Regions from separate parts of the Paraburkholderia atlantica genome, predicted to be linked through region 2. Evidence: predicted binding sites of a transcription regulator. Region 2 holds the regulator's gene; each other region holds the start of a gene.
What was found. The regulator HrcA, encoded in region 2, represses chaperone genes, less so after heat shock. The targets are predictions, from matches to a motif close to TTAGCACTCNNNNNNNNNGAGTGCTAA.
Positions count from the first base shown of each region.

Region 1: a site for HrcA is predicted at 5,295-5,321, ahead of rpoH (RNA polymerase sigma factor RpoH). Genes of this name have one in related genera too.
Region 3: a site for HrcA is predicted at 2,742-2,768, ahead of groES (co-chaperone GroES). Genes of this name have one in related genera too.

Region 1 is NC_014117.1:318,252-325,935, reverse strand. Features, by position in the region: gene maiA (maleylacetoacetate isomerase) at 1-551, opposite strand, end outside; gene BC1002_RS01500 (fumarylacetoacetate hydrolase family protein) at 586-1,284, opposite strand; gene ybiB (DNA-binding protein YbiB) at 1,507-2,478, shown strand; partial or broken gene BC1002_RS01490 (2-isopropylmalate synthase) at 2,856-3,842, shown strand; gene BC1002_RS01485 (nuclear transport factor 2 family protein) at 4,040-4,423, opposite strand; gene BC1002_RS01480 (acyloxyacyl hydrolase) at 4,465-5,028, opposite strand; gene rpoH (RNA polymerase sigma factor RpoH) at 5,383-6,318, shown strand; gene cydP (cytochrome oxidase putative small subunit CydP) at 6,734-6,994, shown strand; gene BC1002_RS01465 (cytochrome ubiquinol oxidase subunit I) at 6,984-7,684, shown strand, end outside.
Region 2 is NC_014117.1:553,779-561,462, reverse strand. Features, by position in the region: gene dnaK (molecular chaperone DnaK) at 1-120, opposite strand, end outside; gene grpE (nucleotide exchange factor GrpE) at 452-1,039, opposite strand; gene BC1002_RS38365 (hypothetical protein) at 1,402-1,563, shown strand; gene BC1002_RS02485 (RNA-binding S4 domain-containing protein) at 1,535-1,942, opposite strand; gene hemH (ferrochelatase) at 1,951-3,021, opposite strand; gene hrcA (heat-inducible transcriptional repressor HrcA) at 3,200-4,219, opposite strand; gene BC1002_RS02470 (NAD kinase) at 4,430-5,344, shown strand; gene recN (DNA repair protein RecN) at 5,399-7,066, shown strand; gene glnE (bifunctional [glutamate--ammonia ligase]-adenylyl-L-tyrosine phosphorylase/[glutamate--ammonia-ligase] adenylyltransferase) at 7,179-7,684, opposite strand, start outside.
Region 3 is NC_014117.1:656,067-663,750, forward strand. Features, by position in the region: gene BC1002_RS35595 (hypothetical protein) at 1-750, shown strand, start outside; gene BC1002_RS02925 (hypothetical protein) at 1,097-1,714, opposite strand; gene BC1002_RS02930 (hypothetical protein) at 2,035-2,424, shown strand; gene groES (co-chaperone GroES) at 2,840-3,130, shown strand; gene groL (chaperonin GroEL) at 3,184-4,824, shown strand; gene cysC (adenylyl-sulfate kinase) at 5,028-5,666, opposite strand; gene BC1002_RS02950 (sulfotransferase family 2 domain-containing protein) at 5,693-6,904, opposite strand; gene BC1002_RS02955 (hydroxymethylpyrimidine/phosphomethylpyrimidine kinase) at 7,214-7,684, opposite strand, start outside.

The sequences.
Region 1 (7,684 bases), 240 kb from region 2:
GCGGTGTCGACCTTGAAGCGCTGTGCGTTGAAAACCTGCGGAATCAGGCACGCATCGGCGAGCGTAGGCGTGTCGCCGAAACACAGTTTGCCGGTGCGCGCGTCGCCGGCGAGATGCGTCTCCAGCGTCGTGAAACCCGCGTCGATCCAGTGCCGGTACCACGCGTCCTTCGCGTCGTCGTCGACTCGCAGCGTGTGCTTCAGATAGCGCAGCACGCGCAGATTGTTCAGCGGATGAATCTCGCACGCGACCTGCAACGCCAACGAGCGCACATAAGCGCGATCGAGCGGCGCCTTCGGCAGCAGCGGCGGCTCCGGATGCGTCTCTTCGAGATACTCGATGATCGCGAGCGACTGAGGCAGCAAATGACTGCCGTCGGCGAGCGTCGGCACGATACCGTCCGGGTTGATCTTGCGGTACTCGGGCTTCAGCTGCTCGCCGCCTTCGCGCACGAGGTGCACGGGCACATAGTCGTACGACAGGTTCTTCACGTTCAGCGCAATGCGCACGCGATACGACGCCGAGCTACGGAAATAGCTGTAGAGCTTCATGTTGTCTGCCTCCTCCACCTGCTCGCAAGCCGTCTCAGACGACGCGTACGCTGAACTCGCCGAGTCCGTCCACGCCGCCCTTCATCAGGTCACCCTTCACGACCGCGCCGACGCCTTCCGGCGTGCCGGTGAAAATCAGGTCGCCGGGGCGCAGTTCGAACAGCGTCGACAGATACGCGATCGTCTCCGCGACCGACCAGATCAGCTGCGACACGTCCGCGCGCTGCTTGTCCTCGCCGTTCACCGACAGCCAGATCGCGCCCTCGCCGATGTGACCAACTACTGAAGCCGGATGGATCGGGCCGAGCGGCGCCGAGTGATCGAAGCCCTTGGCGGTGTCCCACGGACGCCCCATTTTCTTCGCTTCGCCTTGCAGGTCGCGACGCGTCATGTCGAGACCAAGCGCGTAGCCGTAGACGTGGTCGAGCGCGCGCTCGACGGGGATGTCTTTGCCGCCCTCGCCGATCGCCGCGACCATTTCCATTTCGAAATGGACGTTCTTCGTCTGCGACGGATACGGAAATTCGCCGGTGGTGCCCGGTGCGACGTAGACGACCGCATCGGCCGGCTTCGAGAAGAAGAACGGCGGTTCGCGGTCCGGGTCGTGGCCCATTTCACGCGCATGCGCTTCGTAGTTGCGCCCCACGCAGTAGATGCGGCGCACCGCGAACTGCTCGCTCGACCCCACGACCGGCACCGCGACCTGCGGTGCCGGTGCAAACACGTAACTCATCCCGTTCTCCGTTTTTCGATGGGCGCCGCCGAGGCGGCGAGAAACATCGAGTGTAACGCGCGGCACGGCGCGGGTGCATGTCCGGCGGGCCGTCGCGCGTCACCACGTGCCTGCTTCGCCGCTGTTCGCCCGCTCGCCATAGATGCGATACTCACACCGAATAGCTCCCCGAATGCCGTGGCCGACGCCCAAGCGCGGCGCGCCACCCGCCTCTTGCGCATGATGACCGACTCGACCAATACCACTTCTCCTTTCCCCTGCGCCCGCTTCATCAAGGAAATCGGCCGCGGCCCGAACGGCGCCCGCGCGCTGACCGCCGACGACACCCGCGCACTCTACACCGCGATGCTCGACGGCCGCGTCGACGATCTCGAACTCGGCGCGGTGCTGCTCGCGTATCGCGTGAAAGGCGAAACCGCCGACGAACTCGCCGCGATGCTGGCTGCCGCGCATACGTCGTTCGAGCCGGTGCGGCTGCCGCACGGCGCGTTTCGGCCGGTATCGATTCCGTCGTACAACGGCGCGCGCAAGCAGCCGAACCTCGTGCCGCTGCTCGCGCTGCTGCTCGCACGCGAAGGCGTGCCGGTGCTCGTGCATGGCGTCACCGAAGATCCGGGCCGCGTGACGAGCGCGGAAATCTTCACGCATCTGCGCATCGCCCAGGCGCGGTCGCACGCGCAGATCGAAGCGGGTCTCGCCGAGCGTCGCGTCGCGTTCGCGTCGATCGACGTACTCGCGCCCAAGCTCGCTCGCCTGCTCGCGCTGCGCCGGCGCATGGGCGTGCGCAACTCGACGCATACGCTCGTGAAGCTGCTGCAGCCATTCGCGCCCGCCGGGCTGCGGCTCGTGAATTACACGCATCCGCCGTATCGCGACAGTCTCACGCAGCTGTTCATCTCGCATCCCGATGCGGCCGTCGGCGGTGCGCTGCTCGCGCGCGGCACCGAAGGCGAGGCGGTCGCGGATACCCGCCGCCAGGTGCAGGTCGACTGGCTGCATGACGGCATCTGCGAGACGCGGCTGCCGCACGAGCGCTCGTCGGCCGATGCGCCCGAAGTCGAACTACCGGAAGCGCGCGACGCGGCGACCACGGCCGCCTGGATCGACGCCGTGCTGCGCGGCGAAGCGCCGGTGCCGGGCGCGATCGAGCGGCAAGTCGAGCTGATCGTCGACATCGCGAAGACGGCGGCCTGACGGTCGCGGGTTGACAGGCCGGCGCACGCCGTCATACATTTGGCCTCATGCGTTCCTTCCCCAACACCCTCCGAATTATCTCCGGCCGCCTAGCGCGGCCCCTATCGCTACGCCTGGCGTAAGTCACGCGTAGCGCCGCGCGCTGGCAGCTCCGGTTGCCGTCGGCGGTCCTCCCGGTAGTTCCCGCAGTTTCGCTTCACCCCCGTCGTAGTTCTCCACAACCCGTCGTCGTTTGTCTTCGTCCGTTTACCGCGCGGACGAAGCGAGAGGATCAAATGCACGTTGCCTGGGGCATCCGCATCGTGCATGCGTGACAGTCGGCCAACCGCTCGACGTCAGCACCCTTCGCCGACGACACACGAATGAGGCACCTCACCATGTTGCGCAATCCCGCTGAAAAGTACCGCCCCTTTCGCGCCGTGCGCCTGACCGGACGCAAATGGCCGAGTCGCACGATCGACGCCGCGCCCGTCTGGATGAGCACCGACCTGCGCGACGGCAACCAGGCGCTGATCGAACCGATGAACGCCGCGCAGAAGCTCGAATACTTCGAGATGCTGGTCGCAATCGGATTCAAGGAAATCGAAGTGGGCTTTCCGTCGGCGTCGCAGACCGATTTCGATTTCGTGCGCAAGCTGATCGACGAGCGGCGCATTCCCGACGACGTCACGATCGAAGTCTTCGTGCCTTCGCGCGCGGAGCTGATCGCACGCACGTTCGACGCGCTCGAAGGCGCGCCGCGCGCGATCGTGCATCTGTATAACGCGATCTGTCCGTCGTTCCGGCGCATCGTGTTTCAGCAGTCGAAGGACGAGATCAAGGCGCTCGCCGTCGAAGGTACGCGCATCATCAAGGAATACGCGCAGGCGCGGCCGGGTACGCGTTGGACCTTCCAGTACTCGCCCGAGACCTTCAACACGACCGAGTTGCCATTCGCACGCGAGGTGTGCGACGCGGTCGCGCAAACGTGGCGGCCGACGCGCAATAACAAGATGATCGTCAATCTGCCGGCGAGCGTCGAAGCGGCCACGCCGAACGTGTTCGCCGACCAGATCGAATGGATGCACCGCAACCTCGGCTACCGCGACAGCATCGTGCTGTCGGTGCATCCGCACAACGATCGCGGCACCGCCGTCGCTGCGGCGCAGCTCGCGCTGATGGCGGGGGCGGATCGCATCGAAGGCTGTCTGTTCGGCAATGGCGAACGTACCGGCAACGTCGATCTCGTCACGCTCGCGATGAATCTCGATGCGATGGGTATCGACAGCGGTCTGGATTTCCCGGATCTCGCGGCGATCCGGCGCGTGGCGGAGCGCTGCACTCGGCTTCCGGTGGCCGCGCGGCATCCGTATGCGGGAGAAGTGGCGATGCGTGGCACGCGCACGGCGCGCGACGCGGATGCCGACGGGGATCAATGCGGCGCGAGCAGCCGCGATAGAGCTGAAGATTGCGTGACCGCGTGAATCTGGCTTGAGCCTCGACCCTGCTGCAATGGAGTGCGCACCCCGCATTTCGCTGCCGCCACGGACGCGCTCACGAGGCGCGTCCGCGCGATGAAATCTCACTCCAGCGCGCAACGCGTCGCCTGCCATGCGATCAGCCGCCACTGCCCGTCTTCGTGCGTGTGAATCGCGGTATACGCAATCGGGAACAGCAGCGCGCCGTTGTTCGCTTCCATCTCGATCAGCGCGCGGCCCGTAACCACATAGGTTTCGCGCCCGGCTGGCAAGACTTCCTGCGACTGCACCTCGATCTGCCGATAACGACGGCGCCCCGCGGTGATCCCGTCGATGAACTGTCGCTTCGTTTCGCGCTTGCCGTTCGTATGGACGTAGCTCACGTTGTCCGCGAGCAGCGTGTCGAGCGACTGCCCATCGCCGTCGACCATCGCGCGAAATCGCTCTCGCTCGAGCCCGCGAATCGCTTCGATCATCTTTGCCGCCATTGCAGAGCCCCTCGAACACCGCGAGCCGCAAGGGGCCACGGTCAGAAGTGATATTGCAAATATAGCTGGCTGAAATTTATACCAGGATTCGGCTCTTTGATACCGCCGTTGGAAACATGCTGGAAGCGGTAGCCGGCGACATACTGCTGATGAGCGCCGAACTGCAGACCGACGCCCGCCGTCTCGGCGAACTGGAACCCGGTGCCCAACGTGAAGTCGGAAGAAATGCGCGGGCTGGTCAGCAGCCCGACGCCGGCACCCACCTCGACGAAAGGCCGCACTAAGCCCGACGACTTGATGAAGCGAATCACCGGCGTCACGCCGATCTCACCGATGTCGTCGTGAACGTTTCCTTCATTGGTGTGCCACCACGCGACGTGCGCCTCGCCGATCAACGCGAAGTGCCAGTCGCCGATCTGCCACCAGGTGAGGTTCGGGTCCCAGACCACGCCGAGATCGAGCCTCTTGACGTGATGATCGCCGACGCCGGCAGCCACCTGCACGCCGAACTGGTCAGCCTGGGACGCGCCCGCCGCACCCAATAGGAGAACGGCCAACGCGCTTTTTAGAGTAAGTCCACGGACCACAAGATTCTTGTTGTTCATCCGGCCCCCATACTGGCGGTTATTAGGCGAGCGCCCCCTTTATTCTAAGCATGAATTCCGGAGCAAGTATCTTCCCCATAACGCGCCCGAACAGCAATTATTCTCTTTCAAACAGCCCGTTGTCAGTCAATCGTGAGTCTGAAACCGCCCCGAACGGTAGTTTGTACAGGCTCAACGCACGAGCCAAATAGAGCGTATGATGGCTATTAGAAATCGAGACTCAATAGGATTTTGAGGAACTTGGATACCCCTGCGACCTCTAAGTATTAGCACTCGGCAGATCTGAGTGCTAACATCCATCGCTGGAGTCGTTTACTGAGTACGCTATTGTCTGATTCCAAAGGAGCTTCACACGTGAGCCATGCAATGACCCTTCCGAGTAGTTTGAGCCCGTCGTCGGCTAAGGCCGCTCCGGCAGGTGCACTGGCGCTCTCGCATTCCTCGCTGCTGCCCGGTCAACTGGGCAACATCGACGCCTACATTCAGGCGGTCAACCGGATTCCGATGCTGACGCCGGCGGAAGAACGCAAGTTCGCCACCGAATTGCGCGAACACGACAATCTGGAGGCCGCGCGCCGCCTCGTGCTGTCGCACCTGCGACTCGTCGTGTCGATCGCGCGTAATTACCTCGGTTACGGGTTGCCGCACGCCGACCTGATCCAGGAAGGCAACATCGGCCTGATGAAAGCGGTCAAGCGCTTCGATCCCGAGCAAAACGTGCGCCTCGTGTCGTACGCGATGCACTGGATCAAGGCCGAGATCCACGAATACATCCTGCGCAACTGGCGCATGGTCAAGGTCGCCACCACGAAGGCGCAGCGCAAGCTGTTCTTCAACCTGCGCAGCCACAAGCAAGGCCTCGGCGCGTTCACGCCTGACGAGATCGAGGGTCTCGCGAAGGAACTGAACGTGAAGCGCGAAGAGGTCGCGGAGATGGAAACACGGCTGTCGGGCGGCGATATCGCGCTCGAAGGTCAGGTCGAAGACGGTGAAGAGTCGTACGCGCCGATCGCCTATCTGGCCGACTCACATAGCGAGCCGACCGCCGTGCTGGCTTCGCGTCAGCGTGACCGGCTGCAAAGCGACGGCATCGCAAGCGCGCTCGACGCGCTCGATCCGCGCAGCCGCCGCATCATCGAAGCGCGCTGGCTGAAGGTGGCCGACGACGGCTCGGGCGGCTCCACGTTGCATGAGCTGGCCGACGAGTTCGGTGTGTCGGCCGAACGTATCCGTCAAATCGAAGCCAGCGCGATGAAGAAAATGCGCGGCGCACTGACCGAATACGCGTAAAAGCATCGAAGCCATGCGCGCGTCAATTGTGTGCCGCCCACGACATGGGTAAAAGCGACACACGGTAGCTGGTCGCGTACCATTTAGCGACCACCGCGCTCAAGCCCCGCCCTCGCATGACGGCGGGGCTTTTTCATTCCTGTCGTCCATTCGTGCGTCCCCCGGCCGGCGTGCATCCGCGGAGGCCAATTCCCAAGCCTGCCTGTCGAGGCCGGTAAGCCTTTCTTGACGTATCGCAAGTCCGGTAGCAATACTGGACAGACGCGGCAAGTTTCGCGACGTGATGCCGCATGGCTAACCCTGAGCGCGCGAGGTTCCCCCTCCTACAATCGGCATGCATTCGCCAGACTGCCTGACGGCCAGGGCGGTCTGGATCCAGCCGGATTCACCGGCGTGAAGTCGTCTTCGACCGATCATGACCATAGCCCTCAATCGCAGCAGCACTGTCCGGTCACGCGTGCGCGGCCGGTTCACCAGGTGGATGCGCGGTCCAACGCTGGCGCGCGATATCGCCATCATCCTCGCCATCAAGTTCGCTCTGCTGATGGCGCTCAAGTTCACATTCTTCAATCATCCACCGGCGGAGCACATGATGCTGCCGCCTCAGCAGGTCGCGCAGGCGCTGCTGTCGGTGCCCGCCCCGCATCCGTCCCAAGGTGATCAACATGCCCGTTAGCGAAGTCGTAGAACTGTCGCGGCTCCAGTTCGCCATCACGGCGCTTTATCACTTTCTGTTCGTGCCGCTCACGCTCGGCCTCGCCTGGTTGCTCGTCATCATGGAGTCGGTCTACGTGATGACCGGCAAGCAGATCTATAAGGACATGACGCAGTTCTGGGGCAAGCTGTTCGGCATCAACTTTGCCATGGGCGTCGCGACCGGCCTCACGCTCGAGTTTCAGTTCGGCACCAACTGGGCTTATTACTCGCATTACGTCGGCGATATCTTCGGCGTGCCGCTCGCCGTCGAAGGGCTGATGGCGTTCTTCCTCGAATCGACGTTCGTCGGTCTGTTCTTCTTCGGCTGGAACAGATTGTCAAAAGTGCAGCATTTGATCGTCACGTTCTGCGTCGCGCTCGGTTCGAACCTGTCGGCGCTGTGGATCCTGGTCGCCAATGGCTGGATGAACAATCCGGTCGGCGCGAGGTTCAACTACCAGACGATGCGCATGGAGCTCGACAGCATCGGCTCGGTGATCTTCAACCCGGTCGCACAGGTGAAGTTCGTGCACACGGTGTCGGCAGGTTACGTGACCGCGGCGATGTTCGTGCTCGGCGTGTCGTCGTGGTACCTGTTGAAGCGCCGCGACACCGAGTTCGCGCTGCGCTCGTTCGCGATCGCCGCCGGTTTCGGCCTCGCGTCGGCGCT
Region 2 (7,684 bases):
GATGATCGACGGCGTGGTGCGCGCGCCTTCCGAGTTCTCGATGACCTTGACCGAGTTGCCTTCCATGATCGCCACGCACGAGTTGGTCGTGCCGAGGTCGATGCCGATGATTTTGCCCATTTTTACGAATCTCCTGACTTTGATCGCTGCGGAAAGCGCCCGGTTGGCCCATCTGGCGGCGGGACGATCCGCTCTCAATTCCTACCTGCACTCAAAATAAGTGCGGCCACATCGTTTTCAAGACCTCTATTGCGATGCGGTCTTTAATTTTTTTCAATCACGGGGCGGGCTCGCGAATCCTTGCTTGGAGCCCGCTCCGTCAACTTGCACGCCCCCCCGGCGTGGTTCGCCGGAAGTGCCTGAATCGACTGAATGTTTTGCGCCGCGGGGCGCGGCGAAGCGACGAGCCATACGCCTCCGGCGCAAACGTTCGCGGTGCGCGTCGACGTGCTTACTTCGGCGCCGCGACGGTCACGAGCGCCGGACGCAGTACGCGATCCGCGATCACGAAGCCCTTTTGCAGCACCGCGACGACGGTGTTCGGCTCCTGGTCGGCCGGCACCATCGAAATGGCCTGATGGCGATGCGGGTCGAACTTCTCGCCGACCGGATTAATGGCCACGACGCGGCCCTTCTCGAGCGCGCCGCTCAACTGGCGCAGCGTGAGTTCGACGCCTTCGCGGACCTTCTGCAGGTCGTCCGACGAATGTGCGACGGCCGCCTCGAGACTGTCGACCACCGGCAGCAGATGCTCGGCGAAGTTCTCGATCGCAAACTTGTGCGCCTTGGCGACGTCTTCCTGAGCGCGACGGCGCACGTTTTCGGTTTCGGCCTTCGCGCGCAGGAAGTCTTCCTGCAACTCGGCGATCTTCGCCTGAGCGTCGGCGAGCGCCTGCTCGGCGGCTGCCTGGGCGGATTCAGTGGTGGCGCCGGTGCCCTGCTGTTGAGTGGCGGCCTCAGCCGCCTCGGCGGCCTGGCGCGCGGCTTCGTCGGCGGGCGTGGGATTCTGGCTCGTCGGGTTCTCTTGCGTGTTTTCCATTTCGCTGAAAGTCGTTAAATAGTAAAAGCAAAGACGGAAAAGCCGTTCCGACACCGTACGATTCGTGCTTTGCAAAATCGCGACACGTGTCTTCGCGCCGATCCGCCAGACCGGACCCCAGATGGGGTCTGAAATAGCCGTTTCAAGCGGCTCCGAGGTTTTTTCGCACCAGCGTCGTGCAGGCGAAATGCGCCGTAACAAGCATTCAGGTGGCGCAATCAGATAGGGATTGAGTGCAGCCCGCAACTGACCTATTCTCCAGTCATGGAGCGGCAACGCACGTTAACCCTAATTTGACGTAAGCCTTACCGACACCTGACAGTCGTTCCGATAGCCCGTTTCAGCCCATCGAGGGGAGTACCGTGAAACTGACCGTTGCAATCGGGGTGGTCGCACTGGTACTGATCGCGGGCACCACGACAATCTGCATGTCCGGCGCGGTCAACGACCACACCACCGAGTACGGTGGCGCACATGCCACGGTCGAGCAGTTTTTTAGTTCCCACCCGAAAATCTGTCGATAGTGCGCCGGTCGCGTTTGGTCGGTCGCCCGTGCAGCGCGGCGGCCGGCTCGTGATACACCTTGCGCCGTTCCTGCTCGACCTGCCGCTTCTCCTTGCTCTGCGCGGTTTCCACGTAAAGCGTCTGCGCCACGCTCGCCGGGCCGCGCACGTCGCACACGCCCAGCACTTCCACCTGCCACACGTAACGCTCGATCTCGATTTCGACCAGATCGCCGACACGCACGTCCTTGGCAGGCTTCACTACCGCGCCGCCGATCCGCACCCGCCCCTTGTCGACCGCATCCGCGGCCAGCGAACGCGTCTTGAAGAAGCGCGCGGCCCACAGCCATTTGTCGATGCGCAGTTTCGCGCCCGGTTCGGTTGAAATACGGTAGTTCATCTGCGTATTCAAGCTCCTGTCGTGTGCGGCACCGGCACCGCCTGCACCGGCCAGCCCTGCAGATGCTGCGCGACGATTTCGCCGAGCGCTGCAACCCACGGCTGCGACGCGTTCAGACAGGCGATCCGGTGAAACTCCTTGCCACCCGCCTGCAGAAATTCGTCGCGCACTTCCATGCCGATTTCCTCGATCGTTTCAAGGCAGTCGGCGGTGAAACCCGGACAAAACACGTCAGCACGCCGCACGCCTGCCGCGCCGAGTTCCTTCAACGTCGGCGCCGTGTAGGGCTGCAGCCATTCGGCCTTGCCAAAGCGCGACTGGAACGTGATGCGGCACTCGACCGGCGTCAATTCGAGCGCCTGCATCAGCAGCGCGCCGGTCTGCTGGCATTGCTCGTGATACGGGTCGCCGAGGTCAAGCGTGCGCTTGGGCACGCCGTGGAAACTCAGCACGAGCTTGTCGCCCGCCGCGAAATCGGGGCGGCCGTGCAGATGCCAGTGGTGACGCACCTGAGCGGCGAGCGCCGCGATATACGCCGGGTGATCGGCGTACTGGCGCACCGTGCGGATTTCCGGCTGGTTGCGCATGCGCTTGAGCGCAGAAAACGCTTCGTCGAACGCGGTCGCGGTGGTCGACGCCGAATACTGCGGATACATCGGCATCAGCAGCACGCGCTCGGCGCCCGCGAGCTTCAGCTGGTTCAGCATCGCCGGAATCCCGGGCGTGCCGTAGCGCATCGCGTAGTCGACCAGCACCGTGTAGTCGTTGACTTGCAGCAGATGGCGCAAGCCCTCGACCTGCTTTTCGGTATGGACGCGCAGCGGCGAGCCCTCGGGCATCCACACCGCCGCGTACTTCTTTGCGGAGCTGCGGCCGCGAAACGGCAGAATCAGCAGACGCAGAATCAGCTGCCACAGCAGCGTCGGAATCTCGACGACGCGAGGATCGGACAGGAACTGCGCTAAGTAGCGGCGCACCGCGCGCGGCGTCGGCGCGTCGGGCGTGCCGAGATTGATCAGCAACACGGCGACGCGATGCGACGTGGCGTTCTGTGATGGCCGCTCGAGGTCGAAGCGCATAGGCAGCAGAGATCACCGCTTCAAGCGGCGAGTCGATTCAATGGAGATTCATTATAGCGGCGCGGGTTCGGCCCGGCGCCGCCGGACCCTGGCCATTCGGACGATTGGCAGACGCCACCCGTTCGCGCATCATGGCCGGCACGGCTGCGATGACGGCAGCGCCGCGCAACGCGAGGGACTACTGCTGGCTGAGTGTCATGGACAACAGCCGCGCGGTGATGTCCACGATCGGAATCACGCGGTTGTAGGCCATGCGGGTCGGTCCGATCACACCGAGCGTGCCGACGATCTTGCCGTTGACCTCGTACGGCGCGGTGACGACGCTCATTTCCTCGATTGGCACCAGAGTCGATTCGCCGCCGATGAAAATTTGCACGCCCGCCGCGTGACTCGACACGTCGAGCAACTGAAGGAGGCTGGTCTTCTGGTCGAACACATCGAAAAGCTTGCGCAGCCGCGCCATGTCCGACGAAAGATCGGCGACTTCGAGCAGATTGCGCTCGCCCGAGATCAGCACGGTCTCGCCGGTGTCGGATTCGTCGGTGCTCGCGGTGACGGCCGCGTGCATCAGCGAGGTCATGTCGCCACGCAGCTCGTCGATTTCCTCGCGCAGGCGGCGGCGCACTTCGTCGAACGAGAGGCCCGCGAAATGCGCGTTGATGTAATTGGAGGCTTCCACCAGCTGCGAAGGCGAAAAGTCGCGCTGGGTGGCGAGAATGCGGTTCTGCACGTCGCCTTCCGGCGTCACGATGATCAGCAGAATGCGCTTGTCGGACAGGCGCATGAATTCGATCTGCTTGAATACGTGGCTGCGGCGCGGTGTGAGCACCACACCGGCGAACTGCGACAGGTTGGACAGCACGCTCGCCGCCGCGGCGACGATTTTCTGCGGCTCGCCCACCTGCAGCGTGGTCTTGACGGCGCGCATCACCGCTTCTTCGTCGGCGGCGGACTCGACCGTCAACATCGTGTCGACGAACAGACGGTAGCCGCGTGGCGTCGGAATGCGCCCTGCCGACGTATGCGGACTGATCACGAGCCCCAGATCCTCGAGGTCCGACATCACGTTGCGGATCGTGGCCGGACTCAGCTCGAGGCCCGAGTAACGTGACAGCGTGCGCGAGCCGACCGGCTGACCTTCGGCGATGTAGCGCTCAATCAGCGTTTTGAGGAGGGTTTGTGCGCGAGGATCTAGCATGACGAAAAATTTTAGCTCAATGGCATCGCAGCCGCGAGCGCCCGCGGCGCCCGCTCCCAGCGAATGCGCCACCGTCAGCGGGCTCGCATGTCATCGGGTCTTCACCATTCTAACGATAATCGCGACATACGCAGACGCCCCGCGTGCGCCGGCCCGCTACCGGCTTGGCCTGCGGTTCTTTTCAGGCCCTACCTATGGTGTAATGCCGGCATGCAAGTGACCAGCCAGTTCAAGACCGTCGCGCTCGTCGGGCGCAGCAATACGCCAGGCATCGGCGAGCCGCTGACCGCGCTCGCCGCGTGCCTCGCCAAGCTCGGCCTCGAAGTCGTGTTCGAAGCCGACACCGCCGCCGAAATCGGCGTAACCGACTACCCGGCGCTGCGTCCCGCTGAGATCGGCGCGCGCGCCGACGTTGCCGTGGTGCTCGGCGGCGACGGCACGATGCTCGGCATCGGTCGCCAGCTCGCGCCATACCGCACCCCCTTGATCGGCATCAACCACGGGCGGCTCGGCTTCATCACCGACATCCCGATCTCCGACATGCTCGAAACCGTGCCGCAAATGCTGTCCGGCACCTTCGAGCGCGAGGAGCGCGTGCTGCTCGAAGCGCGCATCGTGCGCGACGGCACGCCGATCTACCATGCGCTCGCGTTCAACGACGTGGTGGTCAACCGTAGCGGCTTTTCGGGCATGGCGGAGCTGCGCGTGTCGGTCGACGGCCGCTTCATGTACAACCAGCGCTCGGACGGCCTGATCGTCGCGACGCCGACCGGCTCGACCGCGTACGCGCTGTCGTCGCAGGGGCCGATCCTGCATCCGCAATTGCAGGGCTTCGTGCTCGTGCCGATCGCGCCGCACGCGCTGTCGAACCGGCCGATCGTGCTGCCGGACGACTCGAAGGTCAGCATTCAGATCGTTTCCGGGCGCGAAGTGAACGTCAATTTCGACATGCAGTCGTTCACGTCGCTGGAGCTCGGCGACACGATCGAGGTGCGCCGTTCGCGCCACACGGTGCCAATGCTGCATCCGGTCGGCTACAGCTATTACGCGACGCTGCGCAAGAAGCTGCACTGGCACGAGTATCCGTCGCACGAAGAAGACCAGAGGCCGCAAGCGGCGCCTTGAAGCGCACACGCCGCCGCGGCCGCCACCCGAATCCCACGCTACCCGACGACCTCCATGCTTCGCCACCTCTCGATACGCGACTTCGTCATCGTCGCCGCGCTCGACCTCGAATTCGACAGCGGCTTTACCGTTTTCTCGGGCGAAACCGGCGCCGGCAAATCGATCCTGATCGACGCGCTCGCGCTGGCACTAGGTGCGCGCGCCGAGGCGAGCGTCGTGCGCACCGGCGAGAGCCGCGCCGACATCACCGCGGAGTTCGAAACCCACGCGCAGGTCGATCAATGGCTCGACGAGCAGGCGCTCGGCGCGGCCGACGACGGCCAGCACGGCGGCACCGTAATGCTGCGGCGCGTGGTCGACGCGAACGGCCGCTCGCGCGCGTTCATCAACGGCACGGCGGCCACGCTCGCGCAGCTGCGCGAGGTCGGCGAAATGCTCGTCGATATTCACGGCCAGCACGCGCACCAGCTGCTGATGCGCCCGGACGCGCAGCGCGAGCTGTTCGACACGCACGCGGGCCTGTCCGACCTGGCCGCCGCGGTCACGCGCGCGTGGCGCACGTGGCGCGACAAGGCCCAGGCGGTCGAGCATGCGCAAACGCGCGATCGCGAGCTGCAACTCGAACGCGAGCGACTCGCGTGGCAACTCACCGAGCTCGACAAGCTCGCGCCGCAGCCGGGCGAATGGGAAGAGGTCAACACCGAGCATCGGCGGCTATCGCATTCCGCGAATCTGATCGACGGCGTGCAGGGTGCGCTCGGTGCACTGTCCGAATCGGACGACGCGATGATCACGCATCTCGGCTCGATCGTGTCGAAGGTGCGCGACCTCGCTGAGATCGACCCGGCGCTGAACGACGTGCTCGCCGCGCTCGAACCCGCCGAAATCCAGTTGCAGGAAGCCGCGTATTCGCTGAGCCACTATGCGCAGAAGCTCGAGCTCGATCCGGAGCGGCTCGCTCAGGTCGAAAAGCGCCTCGACGCGCTGCACTCGGCCGCGCGCAAATTCCGCCTGCAGCCCGAGACGCTGCCGGAAGAACACGAAGCGCGCCGCAAGCAATTGGCCGCGCTCGACGCCGCCGCGGACCTCGACGGCCTGCGCGCCGCCGAGGCACAAGCGAAGGAAGTGTTCATCGGCGAGGCGAAGAAGCTGTCGAAGGCACGCGCGAAAGCAGGCAAGGCGCTCGGCGAGGCAGTCACGACCGGCATGCAGGAACTATCCATGAAAGGCGGCAGCTTCGAAGTCGCGCTGGTGCCGTTGCCCGAAGGCGGCGCGCATGGGCTCGAGCAGATCGAGTTTCGCGTCGCCGGTCATGCCGGCGTGCCGTTGCGGCCGCTCGCGAAGGTCGCGTCGGGCGGCGAACTCGCGCGAATCAGTCTGGCGCTCGCAGTGATCGCGAGCGCAGCCAGCCCGACACCGACGCTGATCTTCGACGAAGTGGATACCGGCATCGGCGGCGGCGTGGCCGAAGTGGTCGGGCGGCTATTGCATCAGCTCGGCGAGGCGCGTCAGGTGCTGTGCGTGACCCATCTGCCGCAGGTTGCCGCGCGCGGCGATCATCATTTCCAGGTCGCAAAGATGAGCAACGGCAGCGGCGGCACGCTCAGCAGCGTGACCTCGCTCGACAAGGCGAGCCGCATCGAGGAAGTCGCGCGCATGCTCGGCGGCCTCGAAATCACCGCGACCACGCGCAAGCACGCGAAGGAAATGCTGGCCGCCTGAGCTTGCGCCGTGCGCAGGTCACCGCACACGGCCTGAGTCGGATTGGCCGGGACGTCACACCGATCCCGGCCGCGCATGACGCGCTAGCGCTACGCGAAGTGCGCAAGCGCCCTCACCCAAACACCCTCTTCCACAACGCCAGCACCGCCTCGCGCTCGGCCGCGACCAGCGCCGGATCGACCCGCGCCTTCTCCATCCCATCGAGCCGCAGCGTGTGCTGCAGCTTGCGATAGCGCCGATAGGCGGCACCGACCGTCTCCGCTTCCGCCTCGCTCATCAGCCCGAAACGCGACACTTCACGCAGCAGCGCGATATTGCCGGTATTGCGGATCAGCTCGGGATCGCGCGCCGCATGCAGCAGCACCCAGTACTGCACGGTGAACTCGATATCGACCATGCCGCCGCGGTCGTGCTTCAGGTCGAACAGCGCCGGCGTCTGGTTCGGGTGACCCGCCTCGACGCGCGCGCGCATCTCGACGATTTCCTTCGCGAGCGGCGGCGCTTCGCGCGGCGTCGTCAGCACCTGTTCGCGGATCGCCTCGAATTTCGCGCCGATCTCCGGATCGCCCGCGCAGTAGCGCGCTCGTGTCAGCGCCTGATGCTCCCACACCCATGCGG
Region 3 (7,684 bases), 100 kb from region 2:
GAGGTCGCCACGACGGGCGGTGCCGTGCGCGCCACGGTTGGCGCGGTCGCCATGACGGGCGGTGAGGGTTGTGCAACGGCCGGCGCGGTCGCCACGACGGGCGGTGCCGTGCGCGCTACGGTTGGCGCGGTCGCCATGACGGGCGGTGAGGAGGGTGCGACGGTCGGCGTGGTCGCCACGACTGGCGTTGACGATCGCGCTGCGGTGGGTGCTGTCGCAACGACGGGCGGTGAGGATGGAGCCAGGGTCGGCGTCGTCGCAACGACGGGCGGCGAGGATGGAGCCAGGGTCGGCGTCCTCGCCACGATGGGCGTTGACGATCGCGCTACGGTGGGCCCGTTCGCAACGACCGGCGATGCCGGCGCCACGGCAGGCGCACTCGCCACGACCTGCGGCGCCGATGACGCTACGGGCGCCCCGCGCGCGTTCGCCGGTTGCTGCCGCGCGACGACAACGGCACGCGGCGATTTCGCGACCATCGACGCGGGCTGCGGCGCCACGGGCGTCGGCGCGACGGCGACCGACGGTGCCGCACTGTGCGCAACGTTCTGCGCAGGGGCTTGCCCGGGCTTGTCCGGGTGCACCGTGCCGAACACCGTGACCGGCGTGTCGACGCTCGCATCGTCGTCGAGAAGAAGGAAGCCGATATACACGGCGCCGAGCGTCGCGAGCGCGGCCGCGGTAAGTGCGAGCGGGTGCCGCCTGCGACGCCTGCCTGGCGTGAACGTCGCTTCGTCAAGCAGTTCGTAGGGGCTCATCTTCAGTTGCGCGGAGCGTCGCGACGCACGGTCCGCGGCCAGGCTCGCGGCCGCTGGCAGCGGGTCGAGTTGCGCGCGCGATGTGCTCAGCGCCCGGGACTGCACGGTGCGCTCGCCGGGCTTGTCGTCCGTATCGAACGAATCGATCGGCAGCGCATGGCACGCGGGACACGGCGAAAAGCGCCCCGGCAGCGGCACGCCGCAGTATGCGCAGTGATGGAAAAATGGCTGGTCGGAGGTCGAGTCGCGCGGCATGGCCGTGTCGCTCCACTGGCGCCGAAGGCCGGCGCCATCAAAAAGAATGAATGCGACGACGCTCGCAAGCGGCGTCGGCCGAACTACTGGACGACGTAACCGCGCGCCTGCATGCACGCGCCATAGGCGGCCCAATAGCGGGTCATCGGTGGCTCGGGCGCGGGCAGCGGCGGCAGCTTCACGTTCGACGCCGCGTTGGCCTGCGTCGAAGCGGCCGCCCCATCCGATGCGTCGGCTGCCGCGCTCGCGCCCGGTGCCGCCTCCGACGCGTTTGGCGGTGCATTCGCCGCCGCGGTGGCCGGCGCGCCTAGCGCGTTGGCTCCGGCCGCGGCTTCGTTCACGGGTTTCGCCGACGATGCGCCGCCAGGCGCTTGTGCGCCGGCGAGCGGCGCGCTCGCGGCTTCTGGCGCGCTCGCGTTCCACGGCAGCGGCGTGGCTGAGAAGGAACTGGGGGGAAGCGGCGGTTTCGACGGTACGCCGGTCGACGCACCTTTGGCCGCGGGCGGCCGACGCGGCGGAATCTGCGATTCGTGCGCCATGTTGACCCCGGTCACGCGGTTCGCCTCGGCGTAGCACATCGCGTTGTCGATGCTGCGCTCGTAAGGGCTCTGACTTCGGATCGGATAGGTGACCGGCCGCCACGCGAACGCGGCAGTGCTCGTCACCAACAGCGTCAGTACGGTATATGTTCTAAATGCCATCGCAGTCACTCCCGCAGCGATGTCTCGCCTTTTTGTGTTTGATTTCGTGTCGTGTTCGAGCTTGTTGTCGATGCCTGGCGCTCGTGCTTCTGTCGCGGCCTGCCGATAGGCCGTGGCGTTGCGGTGCCCGTGCCACGGCTCCCCGGACGGGCACGTCGCGGATGCCGCTTTAACGAGCGTAGCACCGCGGCTTGGCCGCGCGATGCATCGAATAGCGCGCGAAAACGCCATCGTGCAGTGCAATCAGGACACAATCGGCGAGGCGGCGTTGAAGATCGGGACAATCCCTGGTCGCCACGATGGATCGTCAGGAGTCGAAGATGAACAACCTATCGTATCGCTATCGACCGCTTTGTGCTGCGCTGTGTTGGTCGATGCTGTCGCTCGCCACGCCGCTCGCGAGCGGCGCGAGCGACGCCAACACGAGCGCGGAGACGGCGGGCGAGCGGGCGAGTTTCGCGCAGGCGTTTTGCGGCGCGTCGCCCGAGCGCATCGGCGCCTATAAGGAGCGGCTCCGAAAGGTGCTGACCGGAGCGACCAATTTCGACCAGCATTGGGACGCGGGCTGGCGTCGGGCCGACGACACCAATAGCCAGATGAACGCACTGCGCGAGCGAGATCCGAAGGAATTCGCCGCGCGTATCAAGGTCAATTGCGAACGGCTCAAGTGGATGGCGGGCAATGCGTTGCACCCGCCTGCGCAAAAGTGAGTCGAACGAGACGAGCCGGTCGGTGTCGCGAGCCGTTCGGGCCTGGCGACCTTATGTTCAGTGGGACGGGGTTTTCCCTGGAAACAGGAGATCCGACGGCATCGATTACGGTGCGCGGCTGCTGTTTGTCTGCGATATAGCCTCTTCGTCGTGCGGCGACAAGCCGAAAATCTCGCTGCAAGTGTTTGTTTTTCCTCGGGTTCGCCGCTCACGCTGATGACTGCGCCGCCGCTCCCGCGCCGCGCCGGTCGGGCAAAAACCCGTTCGCGGTGTCGCTGCTCCCCACTTCTTGAATTTGTCACTACCCGTCCATATAATTAGCACTCGCTGCACGAGAGTGCTAACAACATCTCCGGTTGGCTCTGCCACCCGGGTTTTCTCAGCGTTCTTCAGTCTCAATCAGAGAGGAGTATGTATGAACCTTCGTCCTTTGCATGATCGCGTGATCGTCAAGCGTCTGGATCAGGAAACCAAGACCGCGTCGGGCATCGTGATCCCCGAAGCCGCAGCGGAAAAGCCGGATCAAGGCGAAATCCTCGCAGTCGGCCCGGGCAAGCGCGACGACAAGGGCGCAGCCATCGCGCTCGACGTGAAGGTCGGCGACCGCGTCCTGTTCGGCAAGTACGCAGGCCAGACCGTCAAGGTCGACGGCAACGAACTGCTCGTGATGCGCGAAGAAGACATCATGGCCGTGGTGCAGAAGTAAGCGCAAGGTCGCTACTTCCCCGGTTATATCCAAAGTATTCAAGGAGTTAGAAGATGGCAGCTAAAGACGTCGTATTCGGTGATTCCGCCCGTGCCAAGATGGTCGAAGGCGTGAACATTCTCGCCAACGCCGTGAAGGTCACGCTGGGTCCGAAGGGCCGCAACGTGGTCCTCGAGCGCAGCTTCGGCGGCCCGACGGTCACCAAGGACGGTGTGTCGGTCGCAAAAGAGATCGAACTGAAAGACAAGCTCCAGAACATGGGCGCGCAAATGGTCAAGGAAGTCGCTTCCAAGACCAGCGACAACGCAGGCGACGGCACGACGACCGCTACGGTTCTCGCGCAATCGATCGTCCGCGAAGGCATGAAGTACGTCGCATCGGGCATGAACCCGATGGACCTGAAGCGCGGTATCGACAAGGCTGTTGCAGCCGCAATCGAAGAACTGCGCAAGATCAGCAAGCCGTGCACGACCAACAAGGAAATCGCCCAGGTTGGCGCGATCTCGGCGAACAGCGATTCGTCGATCGGCGAGCGCATCGCTGAAGCAATGGACAAGGTCGGCAAGGAAGGCGTGATCACCGTCGAAGACGGCAAGTCGCTGCAAGACGAGCTGGACGTCGTCGAAGGTATGCAATTCGACCGCGGCTACCTGTCGCCGTACTTCATCAACAACCCGGACAAGCAAGTTGCCGTGCTCGACAACCCGTTCGTGCTGCTGCACGACAAGAAGGTGTCGAACATCCGTGATCTGCTGCCGGTGCTCGAACAGGTTGCGAAGGCTGGCCGCCCGCTGCTGATCATCGCGGAAGACGTCGAAGGCGAAGCGCTCGCAACGCTGGTCGTCAACAACATCCGCGGCATCCTGAAGACCGTTGCTGTCAAGGCTCCGGGCTTCGGCGATCGTCGTAAGGCGATGCTGGAAGACATCGCGATCCTGACCGGCGGTCAGGTCATCGCTGAAGAAACCGGCCTGACGCTCGAGAAGGCAACGCTGGCTGAACTGGGCCAGGCGAAGCGTATCGAAGTCGGCAAGGAAAACACCACGATCATCGACGGCGCTGGCGAAGCAGCGAACATCGAAGCTCGCGTCAAGCAAGTGCGCAAGCAGATCGAAGAAGCGACCTCGGACTACGACCGTGAAAAGCTGCAAGAGCGCGTTGCCAAGCTGGCAGGCGGCGTTGCAGTGATCAAGGTCGGTGCTGCGACCGAAGTCGAAATGAAGGAAAAGAAGGCACGTGTCGAAGACGCACTGCACGCAACGCGCGCAGCGGTGGAAGAAGGCATCGTGGCTGGTGGCGGCGTCGCGCTGATCCGTGCACGTACGGCGATCGCCGGCCTGAAGGGCGCTAACGCCGATCAGGACGCAGGTATCAAGATCGTTCTGCGCGCAATGGAAGAGCCGCTGCGCCAGATCGTCACCAACGGTGGCGAAGAAGCGAGCGTCGTCGTGGCAGCGGTTGCTGCTGGCAAGGGCAACTACGGCTACAACGCAGCGACCGGCGAGTACGTCGACCTGGTCGACGCAGGTGTCGTGGACCCGACGAAGGTGACGCGCACGGCGCTGCAAAACGCAGCTTCGGTTGCTGGCCTGCTGCTGACGACCGACGCAGCTGTCTGCGAACTGCCGAAGGAAGATGCTCCGATGCCTGGCGGCATGCCCGGCGGCATGGGCGGCATGGGCATGGACATGTAATTCCGCTCGGGCCTCGTGGTCCGGCCGCGTGGTTGAATTGCCGCGCGTCTGGATCACGGACGAGGCCCGGCTGGAAGTCCATGTGGGGAAGTGCGCCGCGAGGCGTTTCTCCAAACGGAAAAACCCGCTTAGGCGGGTTTTTTCGTTTGTGGCCGACGTTGATGTGGCGGCCGGCGAGCCCTTCCGAACGCCCTTTGTCCGGTTCAGGCGCCCGCGACGTGAGCGGTACGATGAGCAGATCTTCCGAGACACTTTTCGCGCAGGTACTGGAAGATCTGCGCGACGCTTTGCGCGGGGCTCAGCGTTCCGGTGTCGACGTGCAGGTCAGGATCGATCGGTGCTTCATAGGGCGCTGATACGCCGGTGAACGAGCTGATCTCGCCAGACCTCGCTTTTGCATAAAGACCTTTGGGATCGCGGCTCGCGCAGGTGGCGAGCGAGGCGGACACATAGGTCTCGACGAACTTGTCGGCTCCGATGATCTCGCGCGCCATCGCCCGGTCTTCGCGTAGCGGCGAAATCAGCGCGGTAATCACGATCAGACCCGCATCGTTCATCAACTGGGCGACGTGCGCGACGCGGCGGATGTTTTCGCGCCGGTCGTCGCGCTCGAAGCCAAGGTCGCTCGCCAGACCGTGGCGGACGTTGTCGCCGTCGAGCACATAGCAGGCATGACCGAGCGCGATCAGCCGCTCCTCGAGCGCGAACGCCAGGGTCGATTTACCGGCGCCGGACAGGCCGGTCAGCCAGATCGTGGCGGGCGTCTGATCGAATATGCGTATGCGGTCCTGCACCGCGATCTTGCCGGGGAAGCGTTGCACGAAGCTGGGCGGCTCTTTCATGTATAAGTTCTCCTGACTCCGCTGGCTCACTCGCAGTGCCAGCCTTGTCGCCACGTGCCAGCGTTGTGCAGGCGTTCCGTGGAATCCGCGATCGTAACGCAAAAGCCTTCCGGAATGCCGTCCGGCAGCGTAATCGAAAATCCACTGTTCGAACTCGGATAGCCGGCGCTCGCCACATCGGGCCGCGGCTCGCCGCTGAGGCCGGTTGCGACGATCTGCGCGCCGATCCGCACCTCGAGCGGCACTTGCCGCTCGGGCTGGCTCAGGTTGATGGCCCAGCCGCGCACCACGCCGTCGCCCACCGTGTCGACGAAGCCGTCGAACAGGTCGACCTCCGGACGCCGCTGGCTTTGCGCGAATTCCAGGTAGGCGTTGATCGGCGCGAGGTCGAAGCGGCGGATCACTTCGTGCACGCGCGACAGGAATGAGCCGTCGAAGCCGAAAACCCAAGAACTGTAGACGTGCGGATTCTCGAGCTGATTTATTTCCGACTGAATCACGCGGACCAATTCGAGGGCATTCGAAAAGATGCTGCCCGTGTCTTTCGCATAAGCTTCGACGATCCGCGTGGCGTCGCGGAACAGTTCGTAATCAAGGCTATTGTCATCAATAAACTTTTGTCTGGCTGCATCGCTTAAGTGAGCCTTGCCTTTTGACGCGCCGCTGGTGCGATTCGCTTCGAAATAGAACGGCAATTTCATGCCGGTCGAACCGCAAAGCCGCAGTAAGAATTCGCTCATGTCCTCGCAGACGCCGACGGTGCTGATCTGTTCGCGCAAATGAATTCGCGCGACGGCAAGGCTCGCTTCGTTGACCGCCGGCTCGCCGCTCAGCATCTGCACGAACAGGTTCTTGCCGCCGAGCGATTCGCTGACCCACTCGTCGAGCGACAGCACGCCTTGCTGCGCCAGTGCCTCTTTGGTCGACACGCAGACACCGCGTGTGACCTCGCCGTTCTTGCCGTTCACCGCATACCGGTAGTGCGAGATCTGGCGCGCAAGCGGATCGCGCAGGATCGTGCAGTAGTCGACCGGATGTTTGATCAGCCGGTGAATGCCATACGGTTGATGGCCGCCGCCGATCCCGGTCTCCAGCAGCTTGGCGCGACAGGTTCCCCATCCATCCTCGTCCCAGGCAAAGTTAATGAATTGATCATTACCTTTATTCAAATCAAAACACGAAATAACGGTCGAACCGCCGCATTTCGGTGGATGGATAAAGAAGGTGGGAAAAGACATGTGGAGACATATGGGCGTTAGTGATGCGTAAAGTCTAGACAAAAGGTGTCATTGACGTTGTAACGTTTAATTACGCAGTAAAACGTATGGTTACCTCGGAGCGAGCAAGATTCATGCGCTTATGCGAAATAAATCGAATAAAACCGTCACGCGATGAACGGAGCGCGGCAGTATCGATAGCGATATGCAAATTGTGTTATCTGTTTTTAGATAGATCGAATCAAAGATCGCGCAAATCGCGAAAGATGCATTAAACAAAAAACCCGCTGAATAGCGGGTTTTTTAGTCGATTGCCGATGAATGACTAGGTCAGTGCCGCGCTTCTCCAGGCGCCGCGCCTTTGCCTTGCGCGGGCCGTGTTTCTTCTTCTTCGTCGCTGCTGCGTGCCCAGAAGAAGCGATCGGGCATGTACGCCCCCATGCCGGGCCGGAACGCGTTGCGCACCGCCTGATACAGATACTCCTGGCTTTCGCGCACCGCTTCCGCGGGCTCCTGACCGTTCGCGAGCAGCGCGGCGATCGCCGCGCCGAGCGTATCGGTCAGTCCCGTCAGCCGATGGGGCGCGCGGTCCCACATGTCCTGACGCAACTGGCCGTCCTCGCTGAACAGCGTATTGACGAGCCGGTGCGTGCCCGTTTCGGTCGACAGAATGTATTCGCAGCCCTGCGAAAGCAGGTGCGAGATCGCGGCGTCGAGGCTCGGTGCCTCCGCGTCGCCATCGGGCTGCGCGAGCGCGAGCAGCGTAGACGAGTCGGCGACCAGCAGCGTGGTTTGCGGCGC